DNA from 4 places in the Paenibacillus sp. P13VS genome. Region 4 is predicted to be linked to each of the others. Evidence: predicted binding sites of a transcription regulator. Region 4 holds the regulator's gene; each other region holds the start of a gene.
The links. Region 4 encodes Rex, which represses fermentation and respiration genes when NADH is low (regulators of the CRP and FNR family bind a similar motif). Its sites were predicted from a motif close to TTGTGAAATATTTCACAA; they were not measured.

Region 1: the regulator Rex is predicted to act here: its motif matches at 697-714, upstream of nadA (quinolinate synthase NadA).
Region 2: the regulator Rex is predicted to act here: its motif matches at 895-912, upstream of adhE (bifunctional acetaldehyde-CoA/alcohol dehydrogenase).
Region 3: the regulator Rex is predicted to act here: its motif matches at 1,303-1,320, upstream of nirB (nitrite reductase large subunit NirB).

Annotation. Positions count from the first base shown of each region.
Region 1 is NZ_WYEV01000019.1:47,797-50,005, forward strand. Features, by position in the region: gene ftsH (ATP-dependent zinc metalloprotease FtsH) at 1-491, shown strand, start outside; gene nadA (quinolinate synthase NadA) at 785-1,723, shown strand; gene nadB (L-aspartate oxidase) at 1,759-2,209, shown strand, end outside.
Region 2 is NZ_WYEV01000007.1:259,327-261,535, forward strand. Features, by position in the region: gene adhE (bifunctional acetaldehyde-CoA/alcohol dehydrogenase) at 1-806, opposite strand, end outside; gene GUA98_RS19410 (Crp/Fnr family transcriptional regulator) at 1,247-1,963, shown strand; gene GUA98_RS19415 (hypothetical protein) at 2,068-2,209, opposite strand, start outside.
Region 3 is NZ_WYEV01000006.1:282,104-284,312, forward strand. Features, by position in the region: gene GUA98_RS17520 (hypothetical protein) at 1-61, shown strand, start outside; gene GUA98_RS17525 (metal-dependent hydrolase) at 392-1,099, opposite strand; gene nirB (nitrite reductase large subunit NirB) at 1,409-2,209, shown strand, end outside.
Region 4 is NZ_WYEV01000007.1:79,713-81,921, forward strand. Features, by position in the region: gene GUA98_RS18490 (amidohydrolase) at 1-724, opposite strand, end outside; gene GUA98_RS18495 (redox-sensing transcriptional repressor Rex) at 711-1,364, opposite strand; gene dinG (ATP-dependent DNA helicase DinG) at 1,553-2,209, opposite strand, start outside.

The DNA.
Region 1 (2,209 bases), on a different contig from region 4:
AGTACGGTATGAGTGAGAAATTGGGACCTATGCAATTCGGAAGTTCACAAGGACAGGTATTCCTTGGACGGGATATCGGCCATGAACAGAATTACTCAGATTCCATCGCTTATGAGATCGATCAGGAAATGCAGCGCTTTATCAATGAATGTTACGAGAAATGTAAGGACTTGCTCGTAAAACACTCCAAAGAAATGCACTTGATCGCTCAAACGTTGCTTGAAGTGGAGACACTGGAAATGGATCAGATCAAACAATTGATCGAGACAGGTTCCTTGACTCCAAAACCGGAGAGCGATAATGATAACGAAGGTACGCCAAGTGAAGGCGGAGAACCAATCGTCGATAACATCGGTGATGTGCGTGTTCGCATTCAAGGCAAAGACGAGACACCTGAACCACCTGCCGGAGATATCCCTAACGATGCTCCGAATCTGGATAAAGGCAACAGTAATGATCCAGATGACGGTGGTACGAAGCCAACGTCTTAACGTCTAACAGAACCTGTTCTGAGAACAGATCAAAGAGAGCCGAGAGGCTCTCTTTTTTTGTGCGTTTAGTTCAAATTGCAGAGATAATGATAACTGCGAGCTAGAGCGCGAACTACGCAGGAAACAGTTGATTAGTGTGTTGTTCTGTGCCCTTTTCATTTATTGACAGAGTCGTGAACGTTGTGTACATTAGGTGTTAAACCGCTTGTGATTCGTTTCTCAAGCGAAAATAACGACTCAGATAGTCACAGGAAACGGCGCATGGCGCCGTCCGTCAAAGGAGAGGATCACAGGTGGAAGCTCTGGCTTTAGAGCGCAAGGCTGAGATGAACCGGGAGCTGCGAGCGCGGCTGATGGAGTTGAAGAAGGAACGTAATGCTATTATTCTTGCTCATTATTACCAACGTGACGAAGTACAGGAAGTAGCCGATTTTCGTGGGGATTCATTCCTGTTGGCACAGAAAGCCGCACAAACGGATGCGGATGTCATTGTATTCTGCGGGGTTCATTTCATGGGTGAAAGCGCTAAGATTCTGGCCCCGAACAAGACGGTTATCATTCCGGATGAACGTGCTGGATGCCCCATGGCAGACATGGTCAATGTTGAGGGCCTGCGTAAACTGAAAGCGCAGCATCCCAATGCAAAAGTAGTGACGTATATCAATTCCTCGGCTGAGATCAAGGCGGAGACCGACATCTGTTGTACATCGGCCAATGCAGTCCGGGTTATTCAATCTGTTGATTCTGATGAGATTATCTGGGTGCCGGATAAAAATCTCGGACATTATGTCCAGCAGCACACAGACAAAAAAATGATTATCTGGGAAGGGTATTGCAACACTCACGATATGCTGACTGTAAAAGACGTTGTCGAGATGAGAGCCAAATATCCAAATGCCGAGTTTGTCGTACACCCGGAATGTCGTCCCGAAGTGGTGGAGATGGGAGACTTTGTAGGCAGCACGACAGCAATTCTTGAATACTGTAAAAATTCTTCTGCCAAGGAATTTATCGTAGGGACGGAAGATGGTACAGGATACCAGCTGCGACTGGATAGCCCGGATAAACAGTTTCATTTTGCCACCAAGTTCCTGGTGTGTCCAAACATGAAGGTCAACAACCTGAAGAAACTGGTTAAATGCCTGGAAACGATGAAGCCGGAAATTTACGTACCACCGGCCGTTGCCGACAAAGCCAGAGAATCGCTAGAGCGCATGTTACTGGTGAAGTAGCATGCGCTACTCTTGCTCCGAGACAGGTGAATAGGATGATACCGCAATATATAGTGGATTTTGATCTGTCCCAGCTGCCCATTGTGGAGACGGATGTACTAGTTATTGGTTCTGGCATTGCCGGATTATATACAGCCATCAGGGCAAGCAAACATAATCAGGTATTGATGATTACGAAGAAGTCATTACTAGAGAGCAATACCCGCTATGCCCAAGGAGGCATCGCTGCGGTAATCGCTGAAGATGATTCCCCTGCATACCATCTGCAGGATACACTTGTGGCTGGAGCGGGCCTGTGTCGCCGCGAGGCCGTGGAAGCATTGGTAAACGAAGGCCCGGATGGAGTGCAGGAACTAATCCGTCTGGGCACATTGTTTGATGTGGAGAACGGCGAGCTGGCATTGACGCAGGAGGGTGCGCACAGTCACCGCCGTATTTTGCATGCAAATGGTGATGCGACTGGATACGAAATCGTGAGGGCTCTTG
Region 2 (2,209 bases), 180 kb from region 4:
AAGATCGGTTCTTCGATGATGACCGCTTGCTCGGAGGCGCAGATCATACCGTTGTCGAATGATTTGGACAAGATCAGATCTGTTACAGCCTGATTGATATCTGCCGTTTTCTCGATAAAGCAAGGTACGTTCCCTGGTCCCACGCCGAGTGCCGGTTTACCACAGCTGTACGCTGCGCGTACCATTGCTGATCCACCTGTCGCCAGAATGAGCGCCACATCGTTGTGATCCATCAGTGCATTCGTACGGTCCATGGAAGGATCATCAATCCACTGGATACAGTCGGCCGGAGCACCATGCTTCACCGCGGCTTCAAGCAAAATTTTGGCGGCTTCGCGGCTGCAGTTCTGAGCTGAAGGGTGGAAACCAAAGATGATTGGGTTACGTGTTTTGATGGAAATCAACGCTTTGAACATCGTGGTGGATGTCGGATTGGTCACCGGGGTAATACCCATGATAATGCCGACAGGCTCCGCTATTTTCTGGAAGCTCTCATACTCGTTATCTTCGATCACGCCTACGGTTTTGTCATATTTGATGCTGTGGTACACATATTCTGTTGCAAAGATATTTTTGGTGATTTTATCTTCATACACTCCGCGGCCGGTTTCTTCCACCGCCATTTTGGCAAGCATCATGTGTTTGTCCAGACCTGCCAGTGCCATGGCTTGCACGATGCGGTCAATCTGTTGTTGATCCATGGACATGAATGCTGCGTGTGCTTTATTCGCTTTGTCAATTAACGTTTGAATATACTGACCTGCTGTCGGTTCTTTTACTGGGGCGACTTCGTTCTTTACAGCCATCTCCCTCATCCTCCTAAAGGTTCGTATTGTTTTTTTGGTTTGTCTCTCTTCTTTACGTACACATCGTAACATGTCGAAAAGGGTAATTATGTGATTTTTTTCACAAAGTATAACAAATTTAATTTAAGTTTTTGGAGTTCTTTCTACAGGGCATTTTCACTTCCTATTTAAATTATATAGCTGTCAAATGCAGCCTTCCCTCATCAAAGTGAATTTAATCACAATGTTTGAAATTTCGCCATTTTTGCCCCCTTTCCATGCCCCTCAAACGGTAAGATTAGGTATATACTGAACTTAAAAATTGAACCACCGCAATTTGTACCGTCCTCCCCGGCGGAGATGACCCTAGTCAGGACGGTAACGGTTGCGGCGAACCACGGAGCGCGGAGTGCAGCATGATTGTAATCCCCCTCCGGTGGATACAAAGGGGAGATAGACTTATGAGAGAACAACTGAGTGTCATGGAAAAACGCGGCAATACCAACTGTTTCTCGGAAGTGAACTTCAATCATCTGCTCGTAACCATGAAAGACCGTACCTATCCTGAAGGGACCCACCTGTATTGGGAAGGTGATGTGTCCGACAAGCTTTATTATATGAAAAGGGGTCGTGCCCAGATCACCAAATCAACGGATGAAGGCAAAGAGCTTATCATGTACATGTACCAGTCCGGTGATATGATTGGTCAGGCAGATCCATTCTTCGGTTCCAAGCATACGTTCTCGGCCGAAGTGCTGGAAGACAGTGAAATCGGTGTATTGGAGCACAAAGACCTGGAGATGCTGATCTGTCAGCATTGTGACTTCGCCATTGATTTTATGAAATGGATGGGCATACATCACCGCTTAACTCAAACCAAATTCCGTGACCTGATGTTATACGGCAAACCTGGTGCGCTCTGTTCCACCTTGATCCGGTTGTCCAATTCCTATGGCGAGCCTCACGGCGATCACGTGATTATTCATAAAAAAATTACCCACACGGATCTGTCCAACATGATTGGAGCTACCCGTGAAAGTGTGAACCGCATGCTTAGCGATCTGCGCAAAAAAGATGCTATTGAATATGATAACGGCATGATTGTTATCAAGGACCTGAAAATGCTCCAAGGCATCTGCCATTGTGAATTATGTCCCAATGAGATCTGCCGCATCTAAGCATTAAGTTCTTAAAGTCATCACCTTTCGGTTATGAGCTTAATCTATAAGTGACATGAAAAAAGCCCGTCCTCCTGCAGAGGTCCGGGCTTTTATAATTATGTTTAAGATGCCGTTAACTGTAATTTAACCGCATCCCGTGGATTCAACTTCATATCCAAACCGTTTTCCATCAGTTCCTTGTCATTCACCATGATCACCCAACGCTGATTCATGCGTGGAACAACATTTTCAACCGAAACGACG
Region 3 (2,209 bases), on a different contig from region 4:
GATGGGCGACTTGACTCTGGATGATGTGATGCGAGCTTTCCAAAAAAGAATGAATTCCTAAATGAATGGAATGAAATGAGGCTGGAATGATGTCTGACTTTGACGGAACTGGATTCGCAGAGCTAATAATTGTAGTTATTCTTATTGTGTTATTTGTATATGGCTCTTCGGATATTGATGAGCTTACCGATTCCCCTTCTTCTTCCTGAATCCTGCACCCCGTTGGTTTAGTCCCTTGAACTATACACAGGAGTAAGGTTTGATACAGGATTCGGAGAGCCAATAAAAAAACGCCAGTCCATATATTCCGGACTGGCGTTTTTGAAGTTCATGTTGCTGTTCAGCACGTTTGCAGGATCCGATTCAATCCACAATGCCAGGTGCTCAAGAGTTACAGAAATAACGGCGAAAATGCGATCCATGCCAAAATAAGCGTTAGCACAATACATACATTCTCCACCACGGCTCCATGTTTGGTCCCTGTGCTCATCAAATTCGCCCTGATCCTCCACTTGAGTGGCGGAAGCGGACGAATCCCGCGATTCGTCAACGAGTCTGCAAGCAGATGCATGGCATAGGCTACTCCTCCGGCAACCCAAATCTCCGGTCCCTGCTCATGCGTTGTGCTGTACAGCAGTCCTCCCCAAACGGCAGTTCCATAGACCGTATGGGTTAAACCTCTGTGGGTAAGCGTAGTACATAACATGAGCAGACTCCCTGCAATCAGGTTCCATGGTGCGAGGGCGTGACCGTAGAATACAAGGCCCAGTCCGATGGCGAACATCAATACTTTACGGAGCGAACGTGATGGCAGGAAAGATACAAGTCCAACCAAAATGGCCAGCAGCAGATTCCAAGGCTTCGCCTGCACGTAAAAATACACAAATACGGCTGTAGGCAGCAAAATGGTTTGCAGCAGCCTGATCAAGCTATTGGGCAGCGCCTTGGATACCAACAATGAATTCGGCTCATCAATGTCCGGCAGCAGCGAGCCAATGAGCGCAACCGTAACAGCCGGTGCCGTGACTTGCACACCCATCAGCTGCAGTACTGAAAGTGAAACGCCTGTTCCAATAATCAGGTGGGATCTTCCCATCATGATGCGAAAACTTCCTTTCGAAGAAATAGGGAACATCATATCCCATTCTCGATGTTACAACGAAAGCAAAAAGAGAACAATAGTTCGTATTTCTTATTTTACATTAGATCCCGACCTCAATACATACCATTCTTCAAGCTCCAATAAAAAAAGTTTCCGTGACCGGGCTCACACTTTTTAATTTGTGCTGCTTATCTCTTTCTTAGTGAAATAAATCACATTATGTGTTAGCAATCCACGCTATGATTCAAATATAAACCACTAAAAATGTTGATAATGTCCAGTGTTAAACCAAGGAGGCTTACACACATGAACGGAAACAGAGAAAAACTTGTTGTGATCGGTAACGGTATGGCCGGCATGAGTACAGTTGAACAGATTCTGAAATTAACTTCACGTTATGATATTACGGTCTTCGGCACGGAGCCCTATCCCAACTATAACCGAATCATGTTGTCCTATGTTCTGGAGGGCAGCAAAACCATTGATGATATCGTGCTCAATGATCTGCACTGGTATGAAGACAATGGCATTACGCTTCATACCGGGACAACCGTGTCCCGTATCGATGCAGATACCCGGGAGGTCGTTACAAACGAAGGCACACGAGTGCCCTACGACAAAGTCATTATCGCTACAGGGTCCAGCTCCTTTATCCTGCCCGTTCCGGGTCATGATAAAGAAGGCGTTGTTGGATTTCGGGACATTGCCGATTGCAATATGATGCTGGAAGCAGCAAAGCAATATAAAAAAGCGGCTGTTATCGGGGGAGGTCTTCTCGGACTGGAAGCAGCCAAAGGTCTGGTCCAGCTCGGCATGGACGTCACTGTAGTTCATCTCATGCAAGACCTGATGGAACGCCAGCTCGACCCCCAAGCTTCAGCCATGCTAAAAGCTGAACTGGAGCGTCAGGGCATTCGTTTCAAGATGGGCGCACAGACAGCTGAATTGATCGGCGGGGAACGTGTGGAAGGCCTCCGATTTGCCGATGACACCGTACTGGTTGCAGACTTTGTCGTAATGGCTGTAGGCATTAAACCGAACACGATTGTAGCCCACGAAAGCGGCATGGAAGTTAACCGCGGGATCATCGTGGATGACTACATGCAG
Region 4 (2,209 bases):
CGAGCTTTTCCAGATGTGCCACCGGACGCAGACCATAATCCGTTACATTCTGTTCGACTTCGCGAAGGGTTTCCGACATATGGGTATGCAGCGGCAGATCCAGATCATGTGCAACCTGTACCAGCTTCTCTATGTAATCCGGAGGGCAAGTATACGGCGCATGCGGTGAGATGATCGTCGTAATTCGACCACCAGCCTGTCCGTTCCACTCACGTGCAAACGCAGCCGATTCCTGCAGTTTGCGCATTTGCTCTTCTTCGGAACAGAGACCAATGACACCACGTGCCAATGCGGCACGAATACCAGATTGTTCAACCACTTTTGCCACCTGATCCATATGATCATACATATCCAGGAATGCCGTCGTTCCGCCTTTCAGCATTTCTAATACAGAAAGGGATGTGCCCCAATACACGTCCTCAGACGTCATTTTCGCCTCCATAGGCCACATTTTCTCCTGAAGCCATACTTGCAGGGCCAGATCGTCCCCGTGGCCTCTCAGAAGCGACATGGCTGCGTGACCATGCGTATTGATCAGACCCGGCAAAAAGACCAGTCCTTTGCCATCAACCTTTGGCAGGCTCTCATCTCCATCCGGCAGTGTCTCACCAATATGCACAATCTTGTCGTCTTCAACGACCATATACCCTTGAACCACAGTCCATTCCGTACCACGGTTTACAGCAAATTTGCCGTTATGAATTACCCATCTATTTGTCGTCATCTTCCTCGTCGTCCTTTCCGTTCTCCAGATAATAAGCCAGGCTAAGCAGATCCGTTGTAAAATCAGCATGATGTATACGGACGTGCGGTGGTGTTTTCAAGATGGTTGGTGCAAAGTTCAGAATCGCTTCAATGCCGGATTCCACGAGCTGATCGGCTACGTTCTGAGCTTCGGTATCCGGAACGGTGATGATGCCAATACGAATATTATCTTTCTTGACCGAATCCGTTAGTTCATTCATGGGCTGTACCTTCAAGCTGTTAATCTGACTGCCGATCTTAGGGCCGTATGCATCGAAAACAGCAACAATTTTCATGTTGTCTTTCAGATAGGCATTGTAGTTGGACAATGCATGTCCCAAGTTACCAGCCCCGACCAGAGCAACATTAATTTGCTGATCAATTTTCAAGATATGACGGATTTTCTCAATGAGATACGATACGTCGTATCCAATGCCTTTGCGACCGAAGTCCCCAAAGTATGCAAGGTCTTTGCGAATCTGGGCAGGATTAAGATCCAGGCGTAGTCCCAGTTCCTGTGATGACACCGTGCCTACCTCACGTTGATGCAGTTCACTCAAATAACGTAAGTAAACAGGCAATCTGCGTACCACAGCTTCCGAAATTTTATCTGATTTCATTACATTGCTCCCCCTTACCAAGGCCACGATAGATAAATAAAAATGTAGCATCCCGCATAACCGTTTTCGTCTCCGAATGAAATTATGCAAGATGCCTTATGAAATATAAAGTTAAAAGTGCTACAAGAATGAATCACACTCTAATAAAGTTTACAGCGAGAAGCCCTTATTACGCAACGAAGTCATCCCTAATTCGCCGTAGTTTCATCCTGTGCTGGTGTTTCCAGCCATTCGCTAATCCGTGGAACCATCTGTTCAGTCAGCATATGTTCCATTTTGGGACCGGGTAATGAATATAGGAAATACTTTCCGTAATAAGACTCAATCACCCGCGTATCGTAAACGATGACAATGCCCCGATCCTTGGCCGTACGAACAAGCCTGCCGAATCCCTGCTTGAAACGAATGACGGCCTGTGGAACAGACAGCTTCATAAACGGATTCTTTTTCTGTTCCTGCAGCAGTTCACTCTTCGCCTCGACAAGCGGATGATTCGGTGGCTGGAAGGGCAATCTCACAATGGCCAGACAGGTTAGCGCCTCGCCAGGGATATCTACCCCTTCCCAGAAACTGCTGGTGCCCAGCAGAACGGTTGCTTTTGCATCCTGGAACCTGCGTGTTAACTTGGAACGACTGCCACTATCCACGCCTTGACCGAGCAGCGAAATATCGTTACCCGACAGCGCTTCTTTTAATGGGTCGTAAACCTGGCGCAGCATTCGGTATGAAGTAAAGAGCACCATCATGCGGCCCCTTGTCGCAATAGCCGTTTCGGCCAGAGATCGTACAAGCATGTCGACAAAGTGTGCATCCCCCACACTGCCTTTTACGCTTGGGAAATCACG